Regions from separate parts of the Micromonospora sp. WMMD736 genome, predicted to be linked through region 2. Evidence: riboswitches for the same ligand, from Rfam matches in the RefSeq annotation. Region 2 holds a riboswitch; each other region holds the start of a gene.
The links. A riboswitch is a leader RNA that binds a small molecule or an ion and turns the genes downstream of it on or off. The one in region 2 is predicted to bind S-adenosylmethionine.

Region 1: linked by a shared signal. The riboswitch ahead of ACN269_RS29870 (ABC transporter substrate-binding protein) and the one ahead of ACN269_RS17430 (aminotransferase class V-fold PLP-dependent enzyme) in region 2 are both predicted to bind S-adenosylmethionine.
Region 3: linked by a shared signal. The riboswitch ahead of ACN269_RS00335 (hypothetical protein) and the one ahead of ACN269_RS17430 (aminotransferase class V-fold PLP-dependent enzyme) in region 2 are both predicted to bind S-adenosylmethionine.

What each region holds. Positions count from the first base shown of each region.
Region 1 covers NZ_JBMHMI010000001.1:6,566,087-6,575,548, reverse strand. The annotation lists gene corA (magnesium/cobalt transporter CorA) at 1-178, opposite strand, end outside; gene ACN269_RS29875 (amino acid transporter) at 368-2,317, shown strand; SAM riboswitch class IV at 2,404-2,515, shown strand; gene ACN269_RS29870 (ABC transporter substrate-binding protein) at 2,939-3,664, shown strand; gene ACN269_RS29865 (amino acid ABC transporter permease) at 3,704-4,474, shown strand; gene ACN269_RS29860 (amino acid ABC transporter ATP-binding protein) at 4,471-5,214, shown strand; gene ACN269_RS29855 (hypothetical protein) at 5,241-6,536, opposite strand; gene ACN269_RS29850 (Na+/H+ antiporter) at 6,674-8,248, opposite strand; gene ACN269_RS29845 (BTAD domain-containing putative transcriptional regulator) at 8,365-9,462, opposite strand, start outside.
Region 2 covers NZ_JBMHMI010000001.1:3,914,160-3,923,621, forward strand. The annotation lists gene ACN269_RS17425 (PrsW family intramembrane metalloprotease) at 8-1,486, opposite strand; SAM riboswitch class IV at 1,510-1,630, shown strand; gene ACN269_RS17430 (aminotransferase class V-fold PLP-dependent enzyme) at 1,710-2,945, shown strand; gene ACN269_RS17435 (FUSC family protein) at 2,955-4,220, opposite strand; gene ACN269_RS17440 (metal-dependent phosphohydrolase) at 4,298-4,948, shown strand; gene ACN269_RS17445 (DUF4031 domain-containing protein) at 4,926-5,201, opposite strand; gene ACN269_RS17450 (FAD-binding oxidoreductase) at 5,258-6,658, shown strand; gene ACN269_RS17455 (hypothetical protein) at 6,669-7,205, opposite strand; gene ACN269_RS17460 (glycerol-3-phosphate dehydrogenase/oxidase) at 7,294-9,123, opposite strand; gene ACN269_RS17465 (S8 family serine peptidase) at 9,299-9,462, shown strand, end outside.
Region 3 covers NZ_JBMHMI010000001.1:56,850-66,311, reverse strand. The annotation lists gene ACN269_RS00345 (type I restriction endonuclease subunit R) at 1-1,577, shown strand, start outside; gene ACN269_RS00340 (protein kinase domain-containing protein) at 1,694-3,271, shown strand; SAM riboswitch class IV at 3,346-3,466, shown strand; gene ACN269_RS00335 (hypothetical protein) at 3,471-4,097, shown strand; gene ACN269_RS00330 (hypothetical protein) at 4,271-5,248, shown strand; gene ACN269_RS00325 (GIY-YIG nuclease family protein) at 5,208-5,954, opposite strand; gene ACN269_RS00320 (S9 family peptidase) at 6,237-8,084, shown strand; partial or broken gene ACN269_RS00315 (XRE family transcriptional regulator) at 8,088-9,125, opposite strand; partial or broken gene ACN269_RS00310 (helix-turn-helix domain-containing protein) at 9,219-9,462, opposite strand.

The DNA.
Region 1 (9,462 bases), 2.7 Mb from region 2:
CGGCGAGCCCGACCGGTGAGGCGAACCGGTGTCCCCGGATGTAGACGGCACTGTCGACCAGACGGCCGGCGGACGAGTTGCCCGGCTGCGCCGGCGGGACGGGCCCGACCCGCGCCTCGTGCTCGTCGAGCTGACGGCCGAAGCCGTCGCCCCGGCGGAAGCGGCGGCCACCAACCACGAGCCCGCTCCCCTCCCGGCACTGCCCGGCCCGGGGTTCGGGACGGGGGCCCTGCTTCCCCGGTGCTCCCGACCCGAAACCCGGGGCCGGGTCGCTGCTCCCGGCGGACGGGTTCCGCACACCGCCGGACGGACGTCGACCACACGGCGGATACTCGCGGTGACCATGGGCGGGACGGGGGTGACGCCGGTGGAGGTGAACAGACGTGCCGGCCGGCGGACCGACCGGTTACGACGCTGGCTGCTCGCCGACGGGTCGCGCCAGCCCACGCCGCAGGGCCTGCACGCCCACCCACAGGAGGACCGGCACCACCCGTGGTGGCGGGTGATGTGCCTGACCGGCGTGGACTACTTCTCCACGCTGGGCTACCAGCCGGGCATCGCGGCGCTGGCCGCCGGAGCGCTCTCGCCGGTGGCGACCCTGGTGCTGGTGCTGGTGACGCTGCTGGGCGCGCTGCCGGTCTACCGGCGGGTGGCGGTGGAGAGCCCGCACGGCGAGGGCTCGATCGCGATGCTCGTACGCCTGCTCAGCTACTGGCCCGGCAAGCTGTTCGTGCTGGTGCTGCTGGGCTTCGCGGCCACCGACTTCATCATCACCATCACCCTGTCCGCAGCCGACGCGACCGCCCACATCGACGAGAACCCGTTCCTGCCCAGCGGCCTCAAGGGACACGAGGTGGCGGTGACGTTGCTGCTGGTGGCCCTGCTCGGCGCGGTGTTCCTCAAGGGTTTCGGCGAGGCCATCGGGATCGCCGTCGTGCTGGTGGCGGTCTACCTGACGCTGAACGCGGTGGTGATCGGCGACGCGCTGTGGCGGGTGGTCAGCCACCCGAGCGCGGTCGGAGACTGGACGAACGCCCTGACCACCGGACACGGCGATCCGCTGCTGGTGGTCGGGCTGTCCCTGCTCGTGTTCCCGAAGCTGGCGCTGGGCCTGTCCGGCTTCGAGACCGGGGTGGCGGTGATGCCGCACATCCGGGGGGACCGTCAGGACTCGGAGGACCGGCCGTTGGGCCGCATCCGAGGCGCGCGACGATTGCTCACCACCGCCGCCGCGACGATGAGCGTCTTCCTGATCACCAGCAGCGTGACCACCACCGTGCTGATCCCGCCCGAGGCCTTCCAGCCGGGTGGGGCCGCCAACGGCCGGGCGTTGGCCTACCTGGCCCACCAGCATCTCGGCGAGGTTTTCGGCACCGTCTACGACCTCTCCACCATCGCGATCCTCTGGTTCGCGGGGGCGTCCGCGATGGCCGGGCTGCTCAACCTCGTACCCCGGTATCTGCCCCGCTACGGCATGGCGCCGACGTGGGCCCGCGCGGTCCGGCCGCTGGTCCTGGTCTTCACCGGCGTGGCGTTCCTGATCACGATCATCTTCTCCGCCAGCGTCGACGCGCAGGGCGGCGCGTACGCGACCGGGGTCCTGGTGTTGATCACCTCGGCGGCGACGGCCGTGACCCTCGCGGCGCGGCGACGGCGGCAGCGCGGACGCACGGTCGCGTTCGGTGCCATCGCGGTGGCGTTCGTCTACACCACGGTGGCGAACGTGGCGGAGCGGCCCGACGGTGTGAAGATCGCCGGCTGTTTCATCGGCGCGATGATCGTGGTCTCGGCGCTGTCGCGGGTGGCGCGGGCGTTCGAGCTGCGGGTCGACCACGTCCAGCTGGACGAGTTGGCGACCGCGATGATCGACGAGCGCTCCGGACGCCGGATCCGTCTGGTCGCGCACGAGCCGGAGCGGCGCGACCTCGCGGAGTACCGCGACAAGCTGGCCCAGACCATGGCGGACAACGACTTTCCCGACGACAGCGACGTGATCTTCGTAGAGGTCCGGGTCACCGATCCGTCGGATTTCGAGACGGAGTTGCTGGTACGCGGCAGCGTGGCGCACGACCGTTTCCCGGTGCTCAGCCTGGCCAGCTCCGCGGTGCCCAGCGCGCTGGCCGCGCTGCTGCTGGAGATCCGCGACCGCAGCGCGCGCCGCCCGCACATCTACTTCGAGTGGACCGAGGGCGGCCCGGCTCGCAACGTGCTGCGGTACCTGGCGTTCGGGCAGGGCGAGATCGCCTCGGTGACCCGGGAGATCCTGCGTCGTCAGGAGCCGGACCGGACGCGCCGACCCCACGTCCACGCCGGTTGACCAGCTCGCCGCGCGCGGGTCGGGGCTGGTGAGCGTGGTCATATCGGCTGGACGGACGACCGGTGGGCGCTGCTAGCCTCGGCGCAGGTCATGAGCGCCAGCGCGAAGCCCCGGCTCGCTGGCCGGCAACCCTCCTCCGCGGTGGGGTGCCCCGGGTGAAGACCAGGCACCGGCGGGACGTCGGTGCAAGCGTGGCCTGGCACCCAGGTCAGCACCAAGACCCGGGAGACCGCATGCACATCCTCAGCCCCACGCCACCGGCAAGCCGGCGTACGCCGGCCCTGACCCGGCGTCGCCACGTGGACCTGATGCGAATGCGCAGCGCGGCGTGTACCGCCGCCTGAAGCGCTGAGCCCCCCTCCCCGCCCCACCCCACCCTCCCGACCCTTCTTCGCGTTGATCATGAAGTTGTTGCCCGCTCGACCGGCGTGTCGTGGCAATAACTTCATGATCAACGGGGTCGACGTCACCCTTTTGGAGAATTTTGTGCGTAGTTCTGTTGGTTTGAGGATTTTTGCGGCCGCTGCTGTGGTTGTTGGTGGGTTGAGCGCCTGCGGCGGTAGCGGCGGCGGCGGGTCGGCTGGCGATGCGGGGAATCCGTACGGTCTGGCGCAGGCGGGTGTGCTGCGGGCCGGGACGCTGACGGACGCCCCGCCCAATGTGTACCTCAAGGACGGCAAGTTCACCGGCTTCGACAACGACCTGCTGACCGCCGTGGCCGGCAAGCTCGGCCTGAAGGTCGAGTTCGTCGGCACCGACTTCTCCGCGCTCCTGTCCCAGGTCAACAACCACAAGTTCGACGTCGGCAGCTCCTCGATCACCGTCACCGAGGCGCGCAAGAAGACCGTCGACTTCGGCAACGGGTACGACTTCGGCTACTTCGGACTGGACGTGCCGGCCGGCTCGCCGATCAAGGATTTCGACCAGCTCACCGGCAAGCGTGTCGTGGTGGTGCAGGGCACCGTCCAGGACGACTACGCCACCGGCAAGCAGCTCGACCCGGTCCGCGTACCCGACTACAACGGCGCGATCAACCAGCTCAAGGCGGGCACGGCCGACGCCTGGATCGCCCCGGCCGAGATCGGCGAGAAGTCCGCCGCCGACAGCAACGGCAAGATCACCGTGGCGGCCAAGCAGCTCAGTCCGGCACCGACCGCGTACGCCGTCGCCAAGGGCAGCGACAAGCTGCGCGAGGCGCTGAACAAGGCCCTCGACGAGGTCATCGCCGACGGCACGTGGAACCGGTTGCAGGCCCAGTACTACCCGGGCCGGCCGATCCCGGCCGACTTCACGCCGGGCAGCGGCACGGTCGCGGCGCCGTCGGCGTCCGCGTCGGCCGCGTCCTGACCCGGTGACGAGCGAGCAGGGCGGTAGGAGAGGCGAACGATGGATCCGTTGAGCACCCTGTGGGAGACGTTCTTCGACGTCGACGCGATGCGCGAGGCGCTGCCCGAGATGCTGACCGTCGGGCTGCCCAACACGCTGATCCTGGCGGTCTCCGCCGCCCTGCTCGGCACGGTGCTGGGTCTGCTGCTGGCCGTGGCCGGGATCTCCCGCAGCCGGTGGCTACGCTGGCCGGCGCGCGTCTACACCGACGTGTTCCGGGGGCTGCCGGCCGCGGCGACGATCCTGTTGATCGGCGTCGGGTTGGCGCCGCTGGGCATGCAGGTGTGGGGGCCGGACCCGTACCCGCTGGGCATCCTCGCGCTGTCGCTGATCGCCGCCGCGTACATCGGGGAGATCTTCCGCGCCGGCATCCAGTCGGTGGAGGCCGCCCAGCTGGAGGGTGCTCGGGCCCTCGGCTTCTCCTGGACCGACGCGATGCGGCTGGTGATCATCCCGCAGGGCATCCGGCGGGTGCTGCCCGCCTGGGTCAACCAGCTCATCGCGTTGATCAAGGACTCCAGCCTGGTGTACTTCCTCGGCCTGGTGGCCAGCCAGCGCGAGCTGTTCCGCATCGGGCAGGACTACGCGGCCACCACCGGGAACGAGTCCGCGCTGCTGCTGGCCGGACTGTTCTACCTGGCGCTGACCGTCCCACTGACACACCTCGTCAACTGGATCGACCGGCGGCTGCGCGACGGCCGGAACCCCGTCGCGCCGGACGAGGACGACGAGCCCACGCTGACCCCGGCCACGGAAGGAGACCGGCGATGACCACCGCCACCACCACCTCGGTCAGCCTGCGGGCACACGACATCCACCTGGCCTTCGGCGCGAACCGCGTACTGCGCGGCGTCGACCTGGACGTGCCCCGGGGCGCGACGGCGTGCGTGATCGGACCGTCCGGCTCGGGCAAGTCGACCCTGCTGCGGACGCTCAACCGCCTCATCGAACCCGACCGTGGCGACGTGCTGCTGGACGGACGCAGCGTGCTACGGGACGACCCGGACGCGCTGCGCCAGCGGGTCGGCATGGTGTTTCAGCAGTTCAACCTCTTCCCGCACATGAGCGTGCTGCGCAACATCACGCTGGCGCTGCGCCGGCTGCGGGGGCTCGGCCCGGACGAGGCGGCCCAGGTCGCCCGCGCGCAGCTGGAGCTGGTGGGGCTCGCCGGCAAGGCCGACGCCCGGCCCGCGCAGCTCTCCGGCGGTCAGCAGCAGCGGGTGGCGATCGCCCGGGCGCTGGCGCTGCGACCCGAGGTGATGCTCTTCGACGAGGCCACCTCGGCGCTCGACCCGGAGCTGGTCAAGGGGGTCCTCGGAGTGATGGCCGACCTGTCCGCCGCCGGGATGACCATGGTGGTGGTCACCCACGAGATGGGCTTCGCCCGGCAGGTCGCCGACACGGTGGCCTTCATGGACCGGGGCGTGGTGCTGGAAGCCGGCCCACCGGAGCGGATCTTCGAGGGGGCCGACCATCCCCGACTGCGTCGCTTCCTGGCCCAGGTGCTCTGAGGGGCCCAGTGCTCCGAGGGCGGCGCTCAGCCCGCCTGGATGCTCAGGTGCGCGGCGAACGCCTTCAGGTCGCCGAGCAGTTCCAGGATGGCGTTGCGGTAGGCCACCGACGCCCACAGGTGCAGCTCCTCGTCGTCCAGCCCGCCGAACGCGTGTGACAGGGCCTTGCGGCGACGCCGGTCGAGCACCTTGTGCGGGCGCGCGAGCAGGTCCCCCTCGCGCCGCAACGCCTGGAGGTAGGCGGCCACCGCCTCCTGGTAGTGCCGCCCGGCGACCCGTTCCAGCAGGGTGAACTCGAAGACGTTCAACGCCGCCTCGGAATCCCAGTACGCGCTGTCGCGCACCGGCGGGCTCGCCACGTGCCGACCCATGGCGTGCCGGGCCTCGTAGAGCAGCAGCACACCCCGGCCGGTGGTGCTCAGCGGCCGGCGCGGCGTCGGCAGCCGCAGCGTCCGTACCGGCGCGGCGGCGGTCAGGTCCACCGCGCCGGCGTACGTCGGCATGCGCTGCGTCGTCGACGCCGGCTCGGGCAGCAGGCAGGCCAGCTCCTGGTAGGGCACCGGGCCACCGGAGGGCAGGGCGCGTACGGTCGCCTCGTGCAGCTCGCCGAGCGACCGGTCGTCCGGGGCACGCCCCGGCGGCAGCGTGAGCACGAGACCGTTGGCGCCGGGCACGGGCACGCCCAGCACGCAGGAGTTGCGCAGGAACGCCCAGGTCGCCGCCGCTTCGCGGATGCCACTCGCCACGGCCTGCGCGTCCGCGCGCCAGTCCTGCGCGATCCGTAGCCGCCGGGCCAGGTCGGCGGCCGCCGCGCCCTCGTGCGGATACAGCTCCCGTACGGCCCGGGGCAGCGACCCGGGGCGCAGCGCCAACGGGTCACCGGTGCGAGGGGGCACGGCGTGCCTCGGGCAGTCGGCGTCGGAGTGCGGGTCACCGTCGACCGCGTGGCAGTCGCCCAGCCAGCTCGCCCCGGGTGGCCCCGCCGGACGGGCGAACGCCAGGTGGGGCAACCGGCCGGTCCGCAGGACCGTCTCGTACTGCGGCCGGGCGCGACCGGCGCGCAGCACGTCCAGTGGCAGCACGGGGGCGAGGGTCACCACCGCGGCGAGGACGACGCAGTGTGGGCAGGCGTCGCGGACGCGATAGCGGCGGAGGTGGTCGACGCCGGGCTGTTCCCACTGGACGCCGACGACTGCGCCCTCCTGCGCCATGAGGTAGAGGAACCCGGTGGCGACCCGCTCGCGGGTGACCGAGGCCACCTCGTCGAGGAACTGCCGCTCGGTGACCATCCGCGGCTCGGCCGCGCTCGCCCCGGTGGTCATGGGCCCCCCTCACCGACCGAGCGCATCGACGAACACCGAAACAGGCCTCCACCGTACCCGCCGATGAGCTGCCCGGACGCCCCGGTCGCGGACCGCGCGGTGTCACCAATACGTCAGGGGTCGGTTGCGGACCCCGCTCACTCGTCGGGTCCACGCCCCAGCAGCCGGATCTCCTCGTTGTCCAGCGCCGACTGGAGCTCCAGGAGCACCAGGTCGTCGATCTCCCGGCTGTCGCGTAGCCGGGTCAACTCCCGTCGCTTGTGGGCGAGGACGCCGAGGCGCAGTCGGCGTTCGAGTCGGCGTTCCTCGCCGGTACGTCCGCCGGTCTCGTCGAGGTCCGCCAGGTGACGCTCGTACTCGGCCCGCAGCCGGCGTACGGACTCCTTCTCGGCCCCCACCTCCGCGGCGACCCCGGGCAGGGCGTCCAGGCCGGCCTGGGTGGCGCTCCGACGGGCGCGTCGGGCCTCGTCGACGCGTTCGGGGTCGCCGGACAGCCGCGCCCAGCGCACCACCAGCGGCAGGGTGGTGCCCTGCACCAGCATGATCAGGACGATCACCAGCGCCGTGACGAAGATGATCAGATCCCGCTCGACCACCGGCCGGCCGGCGACCGTCATCGTCGGGACGGCCAGCGCGGCGGCGAGCGACACGGCGCCCCGGAAACCGGACCAGCCCGCGACCGTGCCGACCCGCCAGCTCGGCGTGCTGCGTTCCTGCTCGACCATCCGCCGCCGACGCAGCCGCGCCGACTGCGCCGTCAGGTAGACGAAGCCCAACCGGGTGAGCACGACGACGAGCGTGACCGCGAGCACGATCAGCACCGCCCGCGGCGGCGAGGTGCTGACGATCCCGCGCACCGCCCGGGGGATCTGGGTGCCGAGCAGCACGAACAGGCCACCGTTGATCAGGAAGGTGGACAGGTCCCAGAACGCGTACGCCAGCACCCGGGAGCGGGCGCGGATCACCCGTGGGCCGGCGTACGCGAGCACCAGGCCGGCGACCACGACGGCCAGCACCCCGCTCGCGTGCACCGAGTCGGCGAGCAGGAACGCGGCGAACGGCGTCAGCACACTCAGCGCGCCCTCACGCAGCGGATCGTCGAGTCGCTTGCGGATCAGCACCACGCCGGCCCCCACCAGCAGGCCGGCGACCACCCCGCCGAGGCTGGCCCCCACGAACTCCTCGCCGATGCCCAGCGCCCCCGGCTTCGCGCTCTCGGTGAGCAGACCCACGGTCACCGCGAAGACCACCAGCGCGGTGCCGTCGTTGATCAGGCTCTCCGCGTGCAGGGTGGTGAGGAGTTTGCGGGGCAGCCGCTTGGCCAGGCCGGTGACCGCGGCGGCGTCGGTGGGCGCGAGCACCGCGCCGAGCACCCAGGCGGCGGCCGGGTTCACGCCGAACGCCTGCGCGGTGAAGGAGACCGTGACCATGGTGAGCACCACGAGCACCACGGCGAGCAGCCCGATCACCGGCAGGTTGGCCCGGATCTCGCGCAGGCTGATGGTCAGGCTCTCCCGGTACAGGATCGCCGGCAGGAAGATCAGCAGTACCAGGTCCGGTTCCAGGACCACGTCGGACAGCGGCGGTGCGAGCCCGAGCAGCACCCCGAAAGCGATGAGCAGCACCGGCGGCGCGACCCGGTACCGACCGCCGAGGGTGGTGCCGATCAGGACGGTGACGCCCAGCACCACGATCAGGACGAGCGCGTGCACGGCGTACCCCCTCGATCCCTCGGCCGACGGCGCAGGCTGGTGGTTCCATCTGACCGCACGCCGGTGGCCGGTTCCCCGGGAACCGGCAAGTCGCCGGCTGCCGGGCGCGGCGTAGGTCAGGTCGGGTCGGCGGCGCGGAGGCGCGCGGTCAGCAGGCGGGCGGTCCGGCGGTGGGCGTCGGCCTCCTCGTGGTGGCCGAGCGCCGCGGCGAGATCGGCGAGGTGCCCGGCGACCGGTCCGGCGGTGAGCACGCCACTGCCGGCGGCCAGTTCGGCGGCGGCCGGCCGGAGTGCGGCGGCGGCGCGCTCGATGGCGGCCCGGTCGTCCACCGCGAGCGCCGCCCGGGCGACGAGACACAGCCGCACCTCCCGCAGCAGGTCGTGTGGCCCGTCCGGGAGGGCCCGCAGCGCCGACCCGGCCGCATCGTGGTCACCGGAGTGGGCGAGCAGCAGCGGTCGGACCCACGGCTCGTGCGGGCCCCAGTCCAGCCCCGCCCAATCCTCGTCGCCGAGTCCGTCGACCGGCTGCCCGTCGGCGGGGACCAACCGATCACCCGCCGGGTCGCCGACGGCGTCGGCCAGGCGCAGGCCGAGCAGGGCGAGCGGCAGCAGCCCCTGGGCCAGGCCCGGCATGCCGTCGGTCGGCAACCGCTCGGCGGCGGCCCGGTACGCGGTCGCCGCCGCGTCCCGGTCACCGAGCCACGCCAGGCGCAGCGCGGCGTACCAGCCGGTGAAGACACCGACGAGCGGCAGCTCGTACCGCTGCGCGAGACGGTCGGCGGCGCGCGCGTGCTCGTCCGCGCCGGTCCGGTCGGCCCGCGCGCAGCAGCTCTGGAGCAGGATGAGGTGGCCCAGCACCTCGAAGGTCACCAGGTGCCGCCGGGCGGCGAGGTCGACCAGCTCGGCGCCGATCCGGGCCCGCGCGTCGGCCAGCCCGACGCGGTCGAAGGCGTGCATGAAGCGCGCGTTCAGCGCGAAGGCCAGCAGCCCGGGGTCGTCGAGGGTCCGGGCGATCCGTTCGGCCTCCGCGGCGGCCCGGCGGCCCCGGTCATCGGTGACGCCCCGCAGTTCCAGCGCGAGGGTGCTCAGCAGCCGACTGCGTTGCGCCGATCCGGACGGGCCGAGGCCGGTCAGGGCCCGCTCGGCGGCGCGGACGATCCGCTCGGAGAGGAGGTCGTCGTCGTTGCGGGTCCAGATGGCGGGCACGTCGAAACC
Region 2 (9,462 bases):
GCCGCGCTCAGGCGTTACCGGGCGGCCACGGCGCGGCGGGGCGCAGACCCTGCCAGCCGGCCGGCGGATAGCCGACCGAGGGCGGCGGCGCGAGCACCACCGGGATGGGCACCACCGGCTCGTCGGGCGCGGACACCGATCGCTGCGTGCCGTCGGGAAAGCGCAGGTGGTACTGGCTGCCGTCCCAGACACCGGCCGGGGCCTGCGGGTCACGGCCCACGAAGTACGACCGGTACGCGGTGATCGCCTCCAGGAGCTGCCGCTCCTCGACGGCGGTCCGGTCCCGGTCGGCCGGCTTACGGTCCAGACCACGCAGCGACCCGTCGCGCAGCAGGGCCAGCCGGGTCGCCGCGAGCTGGTAACCGCGCATCGCCCGCACCCCGGCATCGCCCGCGACCCGCCGTGCCCAGGTCCGGGCGGCGTGCCGACGACCCAGGCTGCTGAGGGCGGCCACCTCGGGCGGGCTCAACCAGCCGGCGCGTACGTAGTCCGGCAGCGTCCGCTCGGTGAGCCGCCCCTCCCAGGCGCGCAGCCACACGGCCAGCCCGACGGTGCCGAAGAAGACCGGCACCATCAGGCCCAGGAAGCCGTACAGCATGATCACCGCCTCGCCGGTGGCCTGGGTGAGCGTGGGCAGCAGGTTCCACGTGCCGTGCAGCATCATCGCGAGCAGCAGGCCGGCGATCGGGGCCAGCACCCGCACCCGCCGGTCGGCGCTCCGGGAGGCCACGCCGAGCCCCAGACCGGTCATCGAGGTGAAGAGGGGATGGGCGAACCCGAACAGCAGGATCCGCACGATGAAGATGGCGATCACCTGCTGGGTGCCGGTCGCCGGGCCGTACCGGTCGGCGCCGGCCGCGTAGCCGTACCCGCCCAGGTAGAGGATGTTCTCCACCATGGCGAAACCGACCGCGGAGAGCCCGCAGTAGACCAGGCCGTCGGTGATCCCGGACCACTCCCGCCGCCGGAACAGCAGCAGCAGGATCGGGCCGAGCGCCTTGGTCAACTCCTCGATGAACGGCGCCACCAGCACGGCGGTGAGCGCCTCCGGCAGCCCCCAGTCGGCGAACCGCCCGGCGGCGAACTCGTTCACGTTCAGCGAGGCGGCGGTGGAGACGAACGCACCCCAGGCGAAGCAGAAGATCAGGTATTTCAGGGGTTCCGGTTCGTACCGGTCGAGCCAGAGGAAGCAGGCGACCAGCACCGGCACCGGCAGGATCGCGGCGCCCACCCCGATGAGCAGCGCGTTGAGCCCCAGCGACTGACCGAGCGTGATGACCATGAAGACCGCGCACGCGGCGATGAGCAGCACCACCGCGGCCAGCACCACGAACCGCAGCCAGCCGAAGCGGCGCGGCGGGATCCCGGGTGACCCGCCGACGGGCGGGGCCGCCGGCGGGTGCGGCGGCGACGGCAGGGGGGCACCGGGCGGGGTGTCGGCCATGCGGTCAGCGTAGCCATCCCCCGCCGGCTGGTCCGGCCGCATCCACAGCCGCTATGCTGCCCGCAGGTCACGAGCGCCAGCGTCAAGCCCCGGCTTGCTGGCCGGCAACCCTCGTCGAGTTCGCGGTGGGGTGCCCCGGGTGATGACCGGGCCCAGCCCGATCGGCGTGCTGGGCAAGCGCGGACCCCGTCCCGACAGCACACCCGGGGTCCCTGACCCCGGAGGTTCCGGCGTGTCCGTCACCCTCGTACCCTCGCTGCCCAGCCTGCCCGCCGTCGCGTCGCCGCGGTCGGCGGCGCTCGACGTGCTGGGCGTACCCGGCGAGATCAACCTCGACTACGCGGCCACCGCGCCGTGCGCGCGGGCCGCGGCCGACGCGGTCACCGAACTGCTGCCCTGGTACGCCAGCGTGCACCGGGGCGCCGGAGCGCTGTCGCGGCGCTGCACGCTGGCGTACGAGCGGGCCCGGCAGACGATCGGGGACTTCTTCGGCGCGAGCGCGGACGATCACGTGGTCTTCACCCGCAACACCACGGACGCGCTCAACCTACTGGCCCGCTCGTTGCCGGTCGGCACGACGGTGGTGACCTTCGCCGGTGAGCACCACGCGAACCTGCTGCCCTGGCCGCGCGGCTCGGTACGCCTGCCGGTGCCCGCCAACCCGGCCGGGGCGGTACGCGCTCTCGCCGCCGCACTGACCGAACTGCGCCGCGACAGCAACCCCGCGCTGCCGGTGCTGGTCGCGGTGACCGGGGCGAGCAACGTGACCGGTGAGCTGTGGCCGGTCGCCGAGCTGGCCCGGGTGGCCCACCGGCACGGCGCCCGGATCGTCCTCGACGCGGCGCAGCTCGCCCCGCACGCCCCGGTCGACAAGCACGCGCTCGACGTGGACTACCTGGCCGTCTCGGGCCACAAGCTGTACGCCCCGTTCGGCGCGGGTGTGCTCGTCGGCCGGGCGGACTGGCTGGACGCCGCCCCGCCCTACCTGGCCGGCGGCGGGGCGACCAGCCACGTCGGGCCGGCCACCCACGACGTGACCTGGGCGACCGGCCCGGCCCGACACGAGGGCGGCACCCCCAACCTGCTCGGCGCGGTGGCGTTGGCGGCGGTGTGCGCGGCGTTGACCGACGCCGACCGGGTCGCGCTCGCTGCCCGCGAGGAGGCGTTGCTGGCCCGGCTACGCGCCGGACTCGCGGCCCTGCCGCACGTGGTGGAGTTGCGGACCTTCGGTCCGGACGCGCCCCGGGTCGGCATCGTGTCGTTCGTGGTCGCCGGTCAGGACTCGGCCACGGTGGCCGCCCGGCTCGCCGCCGAGCACCACATCGGCGTACGGGACGGGTTGTTCTGCGCCCACCCGCTGGCCCGGCGGCTGCTCGACGAGGCCGCCACGCGTACCGGCCGGAAGGACCTTCCGCCGACCGCGCTGCGTGCCAGCATCGGTCTGGGCAGCACCGCCGCCCAGGTCGACCGGCTGCTCACGGCGCTCGCCGGGTTGGCCTGAGCCCCGCGTTCAGCCGACCGGCGGGGCGGTGGGTGGCTTCGGCGCGTCGCCCGGCTCGGCGGGTTCACCCACCGGCCGCTCCTGGTCCCCGAAGGAGGTGCGGATGCAGCGGTTCGCCTCCTCCTGTTCGATGCCGGAGGCCACCAGCAGGTCGCTGGCCGTGGTACGGATCTGGGCGACCACGACGCTGCCGGAGAAGCCGACGCCGGCCCCGTACGCGCGGCCGGCCTCGCTGACGGCCCGCAGCGACCGCTCCCGCGCCTTCTGTGGCTCCTCCCCCGCCGCGAACTCGTGTTTGAGCAGCCGGACCGACTCGGCGAGGTGGCCGATCGCGTCCGGCATGGTGTCGGGCACCGGCTCGTCGTCCTCGATCAGGGTGACGGACCGGCGGATCAGCGTGCCGGAGTTGCGCATCGCGCGGTCGATCGGGTCGGCGGCCTCCGCGTAGTGGACGAGTTCGTCGCGGCGGTGCCAACGGGCCGGTGACAGGGTGGCCGTCTCCTTCGCGCCCTCGATCGCCTCGGTCAGGGTGGCCAGCTCGTTCTTGTTGTCCCGCAGCCGTTCCAGCGCCCGCTGGATGGTGGCGCGGTCCCGGCCGCGTAACCCGTCGGCGGTGGCGTCGAGCTGCGCCGCGAGCAGGTCCAACGCGGGCCGGGCGGCCCGGTTGATCACCCGGAGCGGGTTCAGCGGCAGCAGCACCGCCGTGACCAGCAACGCGACGCCGCCGCCCAGGAACGCGTCGACGAAGCGGGGGATCTCCAGGTTCTGGGTGGACGGGCTCAGCGTCACGATCAGCACCGCCGTGGCCGCCGCCTGGATGACGATGGCCACGCTGGCCCCGGCGAAGATGGTGAGCAGGATCGCCACCGTGACCACCAGCCCGAGCTGCCAGGCGCCGGTGCCGAGGAAGTAGATCAGCAGATCGCCGACGGCCACCCCGACGCCCACCCCGACGATCAGCTCCACGGTCCGGCGGAACCGCTGGCCCACCGAGGCGGCCAGGGTGCCGACCGCGGAGATCGGCGCGAAGACCGGTTGCGGGTTGCCGAGCACCTTGTGGGAGACGAGGTACGCCAGGCCGGCCGCCAAGCCGGCCTGGACCGCCAGCCCACCGGCCATCCGCACCCGGTGCAGCCGGTCGTGCAGGGTGGCCCGGCCGCGGTGCTTGAGCTGCTCGGTGGCCTCGGCGATGCGCGCCCCGTCGACGTCCACCAGTCCGTCGCGCAGTGGCGCACGCCGCACCACCGGAGGTCTCTTGTCCCGGGCCGCCGCCATGGGCGCGACTACCCGTGGCAGACCCGCTGAATCCTCCCGCAGGCGTTCGGTGTGCGCGGATGCGGCAGACTCGGGCGGTGGCCGATCTGCTGGAGCGGTGGCGGGCGGCGGCGCACGGCGCCGGCGCACGACCGGACGAGCACGCGACCGTGACCGGTGAGCGGCTGCTCGCCCGCTGGCGGGAGCCGCACCGGCACTACCACACCGTCACCCACCTGACCGCCGTACTCGACGTGGTGGACCGCCATGCCGGGCTGGCCGAGCGGCCCGACCTGGTCCGGTTGGCGGCCTGGTGCCACGACGCGGTCTACGACCCCCGGGCCGCCGGTGAAGCCAACGAACGGGACAGCGCGGAACTGGCCGGGAACCTGCTCACCGGGCTCGGGGTGCCGGAGCCCGCGGTGACCGAGGTCCGCCGACTGGTCCTGCTCACGGCCGGGCACCGGGTGTCGGCGGAGGACTCCGACGGCGCGCTGCTCTGCGACGCCGACCTCGCCGTGCTGGCGGCCCCGCCGGCCGTCTACGACCGCTACGCGGCGGCCGTCCGACGGGAGTACGCGCACGTGCCCGACCCGGCCTTCCGCAGCGGCCGGGCCGGCGTCCTCACCGGGCTGCTGGAGCTGCCCGCGCTGTTCCGGCTGCCGCCGCTGGCGCAGCGGTGGGAGGTGCCGGCCCGCGACAATCTCCGTCGTGAGCTGGCCACTCTCACCGGGTCGGCGAATCGTTGAGGTGCTTCGGGCGGCGCAGACCGGCGTCGCGCAGCAGCCGGACCAGTTCCCGGCTCGGCACCACCCGCGCGCCGAGCCACACCGCCGCCGCGAAGCGATCGGCCGGGATGTCGTAGTGGTCCCGGTCGAAGCCGCGTCGGGGTGCGCCCAACGTCTCGGCGAAGGCGTGCAACTCGGCGTAGGAGACGTCGCTGATCAGGTGCGACCAGAGCCGACCGCGCCACGGCCAGGCAGGCCGGTCCAGGTAGAGCATGTCGCCAAAGCTAACCCGCGTTGATGACCGCTGACACACGGCTTAGCCTCGGCGGCATGGCCCCCACCGGACTCCTCGACGACCTGCGCGCCGCCCTGGGCGAGAACGCCGTGCTCACCGACCCGGACCTGCTGCGCGTGCACCAGCGCGACGAGGCCGACCTCTGCGCTGCCGGCGTACCCCTCGTGGTGACCCGTCCCCGGACGACCGAGCAGGTGGTCGCGGTGGTCCGGGCGGCGGCCCGGCACGGCGTACCGGTCGTGCCGCAGGGCGCGCGGACCGGGCTGGCCGGCGCGGCGAACGCGGTGGACGGTTCGGTGGTGCTCAGCACCGTCGCGATGGACGAGATCCGGGAGATCGACCCGGTGAGCCGGATCGCGGTAGTCCAGCCGGGCGTGGTCAACGCCGCGCTGGCGCAGGCGGTCGCCAAGCAGGGACTCTGGTACCCGCCGGATCCCGGCTCCTGGGAGTCGTCGACGATCGGCGGCAACGTGGCCACCAATGCGGGCGGCATGTGCTGCGTGAAGTACGGCGTGACCACCGAGTACGTGCTGGGCCTGGAGGTGGTGCTCGCCTCCGGTGAGGTGCTGCGCACCGGCCGGCGTACCGCGAAGGGGGTGGCGGGCTACGACCTGACGCGGCTCTTCGTCGGCTCGGAGGGCACCCTCGGCGTGATCACCGAGGTGACGGTGGCGCTGCGGCCCGCACCGGCCGACTCGTTGACCCTGGTGGCGGTCTTCGGATCCACCGCGGCGGCGGGTGCGGCGGTGGCCCAGATCGCCGCGCGGGGCCTCACCCCCAGCCTGTTGGAGTTGCTGGACCAGACCCACCTGCGGGCGATCGAGGCGTACCGGCCGATGGGTCTGCGGACCGACGCCCAGGCCCTGCTGCTGGCCGCCGCCGACACCGGTGACCGGGCGGCCGACGACCTGGCCGCCGTGGCGCAGGTGTGCGAGACGGCCGGCGCCGAGGAGGTCTACGCGGCCACCGACGCGCTGGAGGCGGCGGCGTTGTTGCAGGCCCGCCGGCTGGCCCATCCGGCGATGGAGAAGTTCGCGGCCGACACCCACCCCGGTGGAAGCGGCGGCCTGGTTATCGACGACGTCGCGGTGCCGCGCGGTGCGCTCGCCGCGCTGCTCGACGGGGTAGCCCGGATCGCGGCGGAGTGCGAGGTGCCGATCGGCGTGGTGGGGCACGCCGGGGACGGCAACATGCATCCGAACATCGTCGTCGACCGGGCCGACCCGGCGAGCGTGGAGCGAGGTCGGCGGGCGTTCGACGAGATCATGCGCCTCGGCCTGGACCTGGGCGGCACCTGCACCGGTGAGCACGGCGTGGGCCTGCTCAAGCGGGACTGGTTGGCGCGGGAGATCGGCCCGGTCGGCGTCCGGGTGCACCAGGCGATCAAGTCGGCGCTGGACCCGGCCGGCCTGCTCAACCCCGGCAAGGTGCTCTGACGGGCTGCCCTCAGCCCTTGACCTCGGCGGGCGTGGCCTGGGTGAGCAGCAGCAGGATCTCGCCGGCCACCGGCGGACGTTCCTCACCCGGACAGTCCTGCGAGGAGATCAGCCCGGACGAGGTGAGCAGGCTCGACGTCAGCGCGTCGATGCAGGTGGTGCGGTACCGCCGGGCCTGGTCGGTCTCCTCGGCGAGCCGGGGGTCGGCGAGCAGCACCTGGAGCCGCTCGGTCTGCTCCGGGGCCAGCCGGCCCCGGGAGGTGACCCCGTCGCCGGCACAGTCGAGGCACTGCCACGAGCCGTCCCGCTCGACGCTCAGGGTGCGCAGCGGTGCGTCGGCTCCGAGGCGTTGGAGCAGACTCACCTGCCCCTTGGCGACCGTCGTGGGGATCTCGGGGGTCGGTTGGCCGGCTGCCGCGCCGGCCGGCGGAGGGGCGGCCGGCGTCTCGGCGTCGTCGCGACCGAGCAGCGAGCACCCGGCCAGGGCACCGACGAGCACCACGGCGAGAGCGGGGGCGAGCAGACGGGGATGCGCGCGGTACGGCACGGCGGAAACCTACCCCACCGTAGGTAGCGTTCGAAACCACCATCCGGGCCGCTATAGCTAGTTACCCATCGGTAGCGTTACATACCGGTCATCTCGCCGTGGGTCGCAGCTCCGCCTGATCGTCGCCGCCCCGGTCCGCGGCGTACCCGCGCGCGTCCGGCACGCCGAGTCGGGCGGCGTCCGCCCCGACGTCGTCCGGCATGAGCTGGGACTGGCGCTCCGCCTCGACCCGCGCACGGTAGTGCTCGACCTCACCGGCCCGGGTGGCCGCGTCCCACCCCAGCACCGAGCCCATCAACTCGGCCGCGTGTTCCGCCGACTCCAGGCCACGGTGACTCGTCTCGAACGAGATCCGGGTACGCCGCGTCAACACGTCCTCCAGGTGCAGCGCCCCCTCGGCCCGCGCCGCGTAGGCGACCTCGGCCGCCAGGTACTCCGGGGCGCCGGCCAGCGGCGACCCGAGCAGCGGGTCGGCGTCGACCAGCGCCAGCACGTCGAGGGTGAGGTTGCCGTACCGCTCCAGCAGGTGCTCCACCACGCCCACCGGAACGCCGTGCCGCCGGGCCAGGTCGGCCCGGTCCCGCCAGAGCGCCGCGTACCCGTCCGCGCCCAGCAGCGGCAGGTCGGCCGTCCGCGACGCCCGACCACCCCCCAACCGGCGTACGGCCCGGTCGACCACGTCGGACGCCATCACCCGGTACGTCGTGTACTTGCCACCGGCCACCAGCAGCAGCCCGAGCATCGGCTCGAACACCGCGTGTTCCCGGGACAGCTTCGAGGTGGAGTCGGCCTCCCCGGCCAGCAGCGGGCGCAGCCCGGCGTAGACGCCCTCGATGTCGGCGGTGGTCAGCGGCCGGTCCAACACGGTGTTGACCTGCTGCAACAGGTAGTCGATGTCGCGTGCCGAAGCCGCCGGGTGGGACCGGTCCAGCTGCCAGTCGGTGTCGGTCGTACCGATGATCCAGTGCCCGCCCCACGGGATCACGAAGAGCACCGACGTCGCCGTACGCAGGATGAGCCCCGTCTCCCCGGTGATCGCCGAGCGGGGCACCACCAGGTGCACCCCCTTCGAGGCACGCACCCGGATGCCGGGCCGCAGGCCCACGTCGTTGAGCATCCGGGACATGTCATCGCTCCACACGCCGGTGGCCGCGATGACGGTGCGGGCCTGCACCTCGAACTCCGCGTCCGGCGAGCCGGGCGGTGCCTCCAGGTCGCGGACCCAGACGCCGGTGACCTCCCGCGCCTGACGGATCAACCCGACGGCACGCGCGCTGCTCACCACCGTGGCGCCGAGGCTGGCGGCGGTGCGGGCCAGGGTGACGACCAGTCGGGCGTCGTCGACCTGCCCGTCGTAGTAGCGGATCGCACCCGCCAGGGCGTCGGCGCGCAGGCTCGGGAAGATCCGCCGGGCGCTCTCCCGGGTGAGGTGCCGGTGCAGCGGCATGCCCCGACCGCCGCCGAAGAGACCGGCGAAGGCGTCGTACGCGGCCACGCCCGCGCCGTAGTACGAACGGCGGAAGACGCGCGCCGGCAGGTCGCGCAGACCCCGGCCGGCGGGCAGCGGCACGAGGAACGGCACCGGGCGGACCAGGTGCGGCGCGAGCCGGGTCGCCAGCAGACCGCGCTCGGTCAGCGCCTCGTGGACCAGGTGGAACTCCAACTGCTCCAGGTACCGCAGCCCACCGTGGATCAGCTTGCTGGATCGGCTCGACGTGCCCGAGGCGAGGTCGCGCGCCTCGACCAGGGCCACCTTCAGGCCCCGGGACGCCGCGTCCAGGGCGGCGCCGGCACCGGTCACCCCGCCCCCGATGACAAGTACGTCGAAGCGTTCGGCGCGGAGTCGGCGCAGGTCTGCCGCACGACGGATCGGCGAGAGCTGCCCGGCGACGGACCGGGAGACATTGGGATCACGCACTCATCCACGGTAACCGCCGCCCGAGCCGGTCGACATGCGCCGCCCGCCCGCCTCGCCCTCGTTCCCGCCGGCCAGCCGCAGATCTTGGACAGTTCCCGTCAACGGATGACGGAAAGTGTCCAAGATCTGCGCAGGCCCATCGGTCTCCCCCGACACCTGGTCGTAGGGTTTTCGGATGCATGGTGAGCCTGGGCATTTCGGAGTCGGCGGCCGCAGCTCCCCGTGGCCGGTGGTCGCGGCCGTGGTGGTCGGCTGCTGGACCGTCGCGGTCACGGTCGCCGCCCAGACCGGTGGCTGGCTCACCGATCAGGTGCTGCTCAGCTTCGGACGGGACCGGGT
Region 3 (9,462 bases), 3.9 Mb from region 2:
GGCAGGCGATCGAGGAGGGCTTCATCCTCGACCCGCTGCGCAACTACGTCACCTACGACACCTACTGGAAGCTGGTCAACGCGAACCCGGACGAGCGGGAAGTCGACTCGTCCAAGGCGAACAAGGAACTCGCCCGGTACGCGCTGACCCACGACTCCACCGTCGCCCAGCACGCGCAGATCATCGTCGAGCACTTCCGGGCACACACCGCCGGACGGCTCGGTGGCCGGGCCAAGGCGATGGTCGTCACCGGATCCCGGCTGAGCGCCGTACAGATGTCCCGGGCCATCAAGCGGTACCTCGCCGACCGCGACTACCCCGACCCGGGCGTCCTGGTGGCTTTCTCAAACTCCCTCATCTACGAGGGCGAGGAGACCAGTGAGGTCAAGGAAAACGGCGGACTGGCGGAGCTTGCATTGCCAAAGGTGTTCGCGTACACCCGGGCCGACGACAAGACCGCCCGCGCCGGCACCGCCGCCGGCCAGCGCGAATACCGCATTCTGGTGGTCGCGGAGAAGTATCAGACCGGCTTCGACCAACCGCTGCTGACCACGATGTACGTCAACAAGAAGCTTCACGGTGTCTCTGCCGTGCAGACGCTGTCCCGGCTCAACCGCACCGCCGACCGCAAGAGCCAGGGCGACCTGGCGGTGCTGGACTTCGTCAACGACGCCGAGGAGATCAAGGAGGCATTCCGGCCGTATTTCGAAGAGGCCGAGACCCTCCCCTCGGACCCCAACCTGCTCTACACCGCGCAGAGCCGGGTGATGTCCGCGCAGCTACTGGTCGAGGCGGAGATGCAGGAGTTCGTCGAGGCGTACCTGGCGGCCGAGGAGCAGGCCGCCGGTAACGGGGCGAAGTGGGAAAAGCTGCACGCCGAGCTCTACCGGCACCTCCAGCCCGCCGTCGACCGCTTCGACGTGCTACTCAATCACGAGGACGAATCGGACTGGGAGGCTGCTGAGACGTTCCGCGGCGACCTCACCGACTACGTCCGCAAGTACGGCTTCCTCGCACAGATCGTCCCCTACGCCGACCCGGAGCTGGAACGGCTCTACCTCTACGGCCGACATCTGCTCAACCGGCTGGGTCGGCGGGGCGACGGGGGCGTTGACGTCGGCGAGGTCGACCTCAGTCACCTGCGGGTGGAGAAGACCGGCGAGCACGACGTCAGCCTCAACCCGGAGGGCGCCGCTGAGATGAAGGGGTTCGGCGACGGCTCCGGCGGGGCGAAGGAACCGGAGAAGTCCCTGCTCTCCGAGCTGGTCGACCGGTTCAACGAGCGGTTCGGCACCAGCTTCACCGACGATGACGTGGTCAAGCCGTTGAACGAGGCGATGGCCGACCCGAAGGTCCGCCAGGCCGCAGTCGCCAACGACGAGGAGAACTTCGGCCACGTCTTCGGGCCGGTCTTCGAGGAGAAGATGATGGACCACTTCGAGACCGCCGCCGACCTCGGTCGCCGCTACTTTGGTCCGGAGACCGACTTCCGTAGCTCGCTCAACCGCAGCGCCCGCAGCGCCGCCTGGCGACTGATCCGCCGGCAGGAGGGGGTCGTCGACGACGAGGCGGCCTGACCCACTGATGCCGTCGCGGCGCCAACGTGACACGCCGCGGCGGCATCCCTGGACGGTGATCGGTTCGACCGCAACACTGACCATCTGGCTGGGACAGTCGCAGGGGTGGGGGCAACGTGCGGGCAGAGCCGATCGGCGGTCGATACGAGCGGGTCGAGGAAATCGGCTCCGGCGGCATGGGGCACGTCTGGCGCGGCTACGACAGCGTCCTCGACCGTGAGGTCGCCATCAAGCTGATCCGCGTCGAGGCCGTGCAAACCCCGCAGCAGGCGGAAGAGTTCGCCAAGCGATTCCGCCGCGAGGCCCGCGTCACCGCACGCATCCAACACCACGGCGTGCCCCAGGTGTACGACGCGGTCCTCGATCGCTCATACGACCGGCTCTACCTGGTGATGGAGTTCGTTCGCGGCACCGCCCTGCGGGCCTTCATCGACCCACAGCATCCGCTGCCGGTTACCTGGGCAGCCGCTATCGCCGCGCAGATCTGCACCGTCCTCTCCCACGCCCACGCCATCCCCGTCGTGCACCGCGACCTCAAACCCGACAACGTCCTGGTCACGGCGGATGGGGCGATCAAGCTCCTCGACTTCGGCATCGCCGCCATCCTGCGCACCGACGTCACCCGCCTCACCGCAACCGGCAGCGCCCTCGGCACTCACCACTACATGCCGCCCGAGCAGATCCAGAACGCACAGGTCACGCCGCAGAGCGACCTGTACGCCCTGGGCTGCGTCCTGCACGAACTCCTCGCCGGGCAGCGGGTCTTCGCCGGCGGCAGCGACTTCAAACTGTGGCACCAGCACGTCACCGAGCCGCCACCACCGCTACGGACGCTCCGACACGACGTACCTGCAGCGATCGAGGAGCTGGTCCTCGATCTGCTGGCCAAGGCCCCCGAGGACCGGCCGGCGGACGCCTACGACGTCTACGAGCGGCTGCTGCCTTTCCTGCCCCTGCCTGGATCGGCACCGCCCGCCTCCGAGCACGCGAGCAGCACGATGCCCGACCCGACGCTGGTGTACCGCCGACCCAACGCGCCCCGGCACCGGCCGGCACCCGACCCCGTGGTCCCGGCGCCTCGCAGCGGCACGTCGGGCGCCGATCCGGCGGCGATCCTGAAGACCGAGGTTCGAGACGCGATCAAGGCTGCCGTTACCCAATCCGACGAGCTGCTGGACGACGAGCGGTTCGCCCAAGCCGCGGATGTGCTCGAGAGCGTCATCGGCCCCGCCAGCGACGCGCTCGGTGCTGAGAGTCCCCGCGTACTGGGCCTGCGATCACGGCGAGCCGCCATCCTCATCATCGGCGGGGACTTCCGGCGCGCGCTGCCGGAGTTCGACGCCCTCGCCGCCGCGTACACCCGTACCGCTGGCCCCACCAGCGAGGACGCGTTGGAATGCCTGCGGCAGGCAGCGCACTGCCGGGCGGAACTCGGCCAGGCCACCACAGCCCTGCGCCAGTTCCGGCAGGTGCTGACGCACGTGCGCGCCGCCTCCGGCGACGTCTCCCCCACGGCTCTCGACCTACGTTTCAACATCGGCATACTGCTGGTCTCCGAAGACAAGGCCGCCGAGGCCGCAGACGAGCTGCAACCGCTGCACGACGACCTCTGCGTTGTCTACGGCCCAGACCATGAACTGACCCGGGAGGTCGCCGACCTGCTTGCCCGGCTCCGACTCGCCGCCGACGGATAGTTCCGCCACCAGCGTGGGCTCAAGTCTCCCCCGCGGAGTTGCTCCCGGCCTCGATGATCTCTATGCTTCCTGGGCGTCAAGAGTGGTCAGCGTCAAGCCTCCCGGCTTGCTGACCCGGCAACCGCGCCACCCGCGCACGGTGCCTCCGGGGGAAGACCAGGCCGACCGCAAGCTGCGGTACGGCAAGAGCGGGTGCCTCATGGCACCGGAGAGCGAGTTCACCGTGCCGTTCGACGAGCTGGACCTGGCCGCCTTCGCGGTCTGCCTGACCTGCGGGCACCTCCGCGACGGTGCCCCGCGCGAACAGCGGTGCCGCTGCCAGCCCCGTACGCCGGAGTGGGAGCAGCAGTGGCAGGGCCAGGACATTCCCGGTGACCTCGACCTGTGTGTGTTGTGCGTCCGGGACACGGTGACCACCCGAACCCGGTGGTCGTGGCTGGCCTGCGAGACCTGCCGACACGTCTCGCAGGTCGTCGGAGAACGGTACGGCCACCGCGCCGCACTGCCGCTGGGCCGACACTCGATCATGAACGGCGACGTGGTCCAACCGCAGACGGCCACGACCACCGAGGTCGCCGCCTCGCTGATGGCCTCCGCACGGCGTGGTAACGAGCTGCGCGAGTGGCAGCAGGTGGAGTTCGACCGGCTCGCCGAGCCACTACGCCTGACTGCTTCGAGCGTGCCGCTGGCCGAGTGGCAACGGCACTCGCCGCTGTCGCTTGGGGCAAGCGTCGACGCTTTCGACCGCTACGGCGTCCTGCCCGTGCCCAACGACCTCAGCGGCCTCCGGCAGGCCCAGACCGAATTCCTGTCCACCGCTCGTTGATCGCCAGTCCAGCCGGCTGCTGTTGGGTACCCGACATCGCCAACAGCGGCCGCGCCGGACATCGTCCATCCTCGGTCCGGTGATGACGGGCAGCTCGAATGCCGCGGCGTTCGATAGCATCCGGCCATGATGGACAGTGGCGGGCAGCGACGTCGGCGCCTGGTGGTCGAAGCATGACCATCATTAGTGGTTGGCCGGCGCTGACCGTGGCAATGAGCGACAGAGCCTCGCCAGCGAGGTTGTTCATTCAGAAGCGGTTCGGCCGCTGGCAGGACCTGCAGGCACGGTATCGGGAATCCGTGGGCTCCCTTGTCGTGCCTGGGAGCCAGGCGAACCCTGGCACCATCGGCTCAGCCTTCGACTGGATGGTGCGCTTCATGGTGCATCCCAGACCGGATCTGCGCTTGGCACTGCTCGGCGCGCGCATTCCCCCACTCCGGCACGCGGTCCACGAACTGGCGCGCACGCTGAATTACTCCCGAAGCGGCGACAGCGTGGGGACCTCCCGGTTCACCGGGCCGGCCGCAGGCAGCGAAGCCGACCATCAACTCGTTGCCCGGGCCTGCTGGGCGCTGGCGCTCCTCACCGACCTGTACCGGGCCGGTCCCACACCCGGATCCCCGTTGATGGCCCTGGCCCCAAGGTCCATCACCGCTGAGAAGCTACTTGATCTCGCTCCACCTGCGGCTCTCGACGAGCTCCAGGCATTGCGCGCCTTCGCCGAGCGGAGCCTCCTGCCGTCCCTGTCGGCGCGGCATGGTGCTTGGACCCTCGGGCCGACCTTCGCCGGATCATCGCTGATGAACGCCGACGCCGACCTGATCGCCGCAGGCCTGCTGCTCGAACTCAAGACGGGCCTCGGCAGCAAGCGCCGCGACGGGACGCGGCGGTCATCATTGGAAGCGCCGACCATCATGCAGCTGCTCGGCTACGTACTGCTGGACTTTCCTGACGAGTTCGCCATCGAAGCCGTCGGCGTTTACAACGCCCGCTACGCACACCTGACGACGTGGCACCTACCGGAACTCCTGGCCGAGTTGGCGGGCCGGCCCGTCGACCTGATTGAAGAACGTGTCGCCTTCCATCAGCTGCTCGCCACGGGCGATCACGCTAGTCCTCGCGTCGGAGACCATCTATGTAGCCCTGGATGAGGGCGGACGCGTCGCGGAAGTCGAGGTCGAAGAACTCGCGATCCTTGCGCACCCGGTAAGGCGCCAATCGATCGTGCAGCTCAGCCTCTACTGACGGAGCGTCCGCGACCACCCATAAAGCGCGCACGCCATACGGGATAACGACGCCGGTCGCCCGGTTGATCTCCCTCACCCGCTCCTCGACGGTCCGCTCGGTGTAGCCAATCTTGAGCATCCGGGGCAGCTCGCGAGTCGACAGCATGTAGATGTAGCCAGCTCCTCGCGGTTCAAGCAGCTGTTCCCCGACGAATCCGGCCAGATGGACCTGCACGTCCGCGTCAGTCAGTAGCGTGAGCTGCTTCGCAGCGGTGACATCGTCGCCATCCCTGATTGCGGTGCGTAGGCGACCGAGCGCATCACCAGCTTGTAGGCAGCGCTTACGCCCGGGGCGGCCCAGCTGTTGCCACACGGTGAACCAGTCCCACTGGTCCTGCTTGTGACAGCGCGAGTAGAGCCCCTTGACTTCCGACAGGGCCTCCAGCAGTGACGGGCTGGACTCAATCGGGCCGTTCTGCAGGTAGCTCAGCACGGCCGCTACCGACCGACGTCGTTTCTGCTGGACCTCGGGCTTGACGGGGGCCATCCCGAAGCCCCACTTCTGCACGACCTGCACGCGATGGTCTCGAACTGGAGATGCCACGACCGCCTCCTCCTCCCGTAGCTTCATGCGCCGTCGGATGCGGCGATCCCGGCCACCTCAGCAGCGGCCGGAATGAGCGGGAAGAGTATCCAACACGACTCGCTGGCCGCCGAGCCGGAGCCCGTGCGGAAGGCCGCCCGCTTGCGAAGGAACACGCGACTACAGGCCGGGAGAGCGGAGCGGGCAAGATGACCCTCTGCGTGGTCTCCGGCCCTACTCGCGAGGAGACTCGGGCGGTCGCCCACGTGCTGGCCCGCGTCCGGCCCGCCGGGCCGGAAGTGGGTGACAATGGCATCCTGTTTCACCGCCATGAATCATCACGACGGATCGCTGGCGGCGTCGCCCGAGGAGGAGTCCGTGGAGTTGGCACCAGAATCTGATGCCGTCTCTGCAGCCAGCGCCGTTCGCGCGTCAATCGGCTTCGACCAGCTACGCAGGGTCGGGGATGCGCTGTACTGGCTGGAGTCCCGTCCGAGCTGCGCGAGCGGCCCGACCCTCGTGCGGTGGTCGGCAGACGACGGCGTGGCCGACGTAACTCCAACGCGTTTCGCCGTGACCAGCAATGTGCACGCCTACGGCGGTGGTACGTACGCCCCGAGCAGCGACGAGGTGTGGTGCGCCGGCGCGAACGGCCTCTACCGGGTAGCCGGAGGCAACGTCAGCCTGATAGTGGAGGACTCGTCGTCGTTCGGTGACCTGACGATCGGCAATGGCGAGCTACTCGCCGTACGGGAAACCGACGACGGTGACGCCCTGGTGGCGGTTCCACTCGTCGGTGCCCCGGCGATGCGGGTGCTTGCCGAGACTTCGGGCTTCTTCGGGGCCCCGCAACCCGGGCCGGGGATGCTGGCCTGGTTGCGGTGGAGTGAGCGGGACATGCCGTGGGACTCGAGCGAGTTGTGGGTGGCGCCCTATGGTGCCGACGGGTTGCTCGGCGATCCGGTTAAGCTCGCAGGCGGGCCGACGGAGTCCGTGGTGGAGCCGCGGTGGGGGCCAGACGGCGCCCTGTACTTCGCGTCGGATCGCAGCGGCTGGTGGAACCTCTATCGCTGGGATGGAGAATCGGTCTCGCCGGTGGCGCCGTTGGCGGCCGAGTGCGCGGCAGAGCCTTGGGAGCTGGGCTACTCCTCGTACGGCTTCCTCGTTGATGGCCGGATTGTGATGGTGGTGCAGGAAGGGCCCCGCCACTGCCTGGCCGTCGTTGATCGATCGGGAGCGGTCACGCCGGTGAAGCTGCCCTACACGTCGATCAAGCCGTACCTCGCGGTGGGCGGCGCGTCGGTGGCCTTGGTGGGATCGTCACCGGCGGTGGCCCCTCAGGTGGCGCTGGTGCACCTGGGCGACGAACCGCGTGTCGAGGTGTTGGCTCGGGCCGAGCATCCGGGGCTTGACGGGCTGACGGTGTCGACGCCGGTGGAGCTGCGCGTCCCGGTTGAGGGCAGCCGGGAGGTGGTGGCGCTGGTATATCCGCCAACCGGGGCGGCGCCGGACTGGTGTGCGCCCGTCATCGTACGGGCGCACCCTGGGCCGACGGCTTCCTGCCTGGTACGGCTGGACTGGCAGGCGCAGTTTTTCACCAGCCGCGGGTTCGCCGTCGCCGACGTCGACTACACCGGAAGCACCGGGTACGGGCGGGCATTTCGGCAGGCTCTCTACGGCCGTTGGGGCATCGACGACGTAAAGGACTGCGGGGCTGTCGCCGAATATCTGCTGACCGAGGGCCGGGCGGTCCCGGGTGAGGTGTTCATTCGCGGAGCCAGCGCAGGCGGGTATACCGCGTTACATGCGGTGGCACAGGACGGTCCATTCGCCGCGGCGACCGCGGTTTCGGCGATCGTCAATCCCGAGCGTTGGGCGGAAACCGTGCCTCGATTCCAGCGCGCACACGCGGCCCGGCTGCGCGGTGGCGCCGGGCGAGTTCGTGCAGAGGACATCCGACGACCCGTCCTGATGATCCATGGCACCGCCGACGACGTAGCGACCGCCGACGACGTGCGGGAACTCGCCGACGAGTTGCAAGGTCGGGGCGTGCCGCACGAGCTGATGCTGCTCGACGGTGTTGGGCATTATGTCGCCACCTCAGCTCATGCTGCCCGGGCGTTGGAAGCAGAGCTTGCCCACTACCGCTCGGCGATGGCCGCAGTGGCGTCCGGCTGACGGCTATACCACTGCGGACGGTAGCCGGTGCCGCACGTACTCGCCGAGTTCCTGTACTTCCGGCTCGCCTCGGTAGGGATCGAGGTCGACCTGGACGTCGACGATGCGTTGCACGCAGCGGTGGGACAGGGTAGCGGCGGCGTGGTCGACCGCAGTGCGCGCTGTGGCACAGGCTTCGTCGATCCGCCCGGCCGTTGCCAATGACGAAGCGAGGAGCGCGGTGTCGATCGCGAGCCGGCGCACGTGCGACGGACGAAGCCCGGCGAGGGCTGTGCCGAGGTGCCGTTGCGCCTGCCGGGGCTGGCCGAGATCGTGAAAGCAGTGGGCGAGTTCGTCGGCCAGGTAGGCGACAGTGAAGTAACGAATCCACGGCGGCTCCTCGCCCGCCCGGCTACGCGCAAGCTGCCGTTCCGCGACGCCGAGGTGGACGGCGCACGCCGCCTCGCGCCCGAGGCGGGCCTGGGCGCGGGCGGCCACCGCGTGCAACGCGGCCCGCACGGCCGGGGTGGCGTGACTCTCGCTGCCCGTCAACGCCGCGAGCGCCATCCGCAGCGCAGGCTCGGGGTGGTTGCAATGCAGGGACAGATGAGCGATGTTGACCGCGAGCAGATATCCGCCGTACACGCGGTCACCGGCGGACTGGGCCAGCTGGAGGGCGCGTAGATAGCGGCGTTGGGCCAGACCGTAGGCGCCGGTGTCGACCGCCTGGTACCCGCACAGCTCAAAGAATCCCGCCGCGAGCCCTTGCAGGTGGACACGGACGGCCTCGTTCGCGGGCGAGGCCGCCAGCAGCTGGTTGAGTTCGCCCTCGATGTAGTGCTGCACCTGGGCGTGGACTCGGCCGGCCCCGAAGGTGTGGTCCAGCTCGCGAAACATCGCCAGCGAGGTCTCCGCAGCCTGGAGATCTTCTTCCGACACCCACCCCGAACGGGCCGGAGCGTCGACCCTCTGCGTCAGCGAGCCGACTTCAGCGGTCAGCCATTCCAATGCGGCGCGATCGAGGACGCCGGGCTGAAAAGGTACCCGCCTGACCAGCTCGGCGCGTTCGCCAACCTGCGTGTGGCGGGGGGGTACCGCCCGCAGAAGGCCTGGCCGTTTCTGGAATCGTTCGGGTCCTGCGACGCTCTTCCTCGATCAGCGGCCACATCCGCGTGAGAGCGCCGCCAGCCGAGAGTGCCGCGTCGCACGCCTCAGCGAACTTGCGGGATGGGAACCGGTCCGCTGTTTCCACCCGGCGCACCAGGTCCGCGCTGAAGCAGATCATCGCCCCGAGCTTCGCCTGCGAGCACTGCGCCGCTTCGCGCAGGCGACGGAGCTCGGCGCCGAAGAAGTGGCGCTGCGACGCGAACGCCTCCAATGCCCGCGGCGTCTGCCCCAT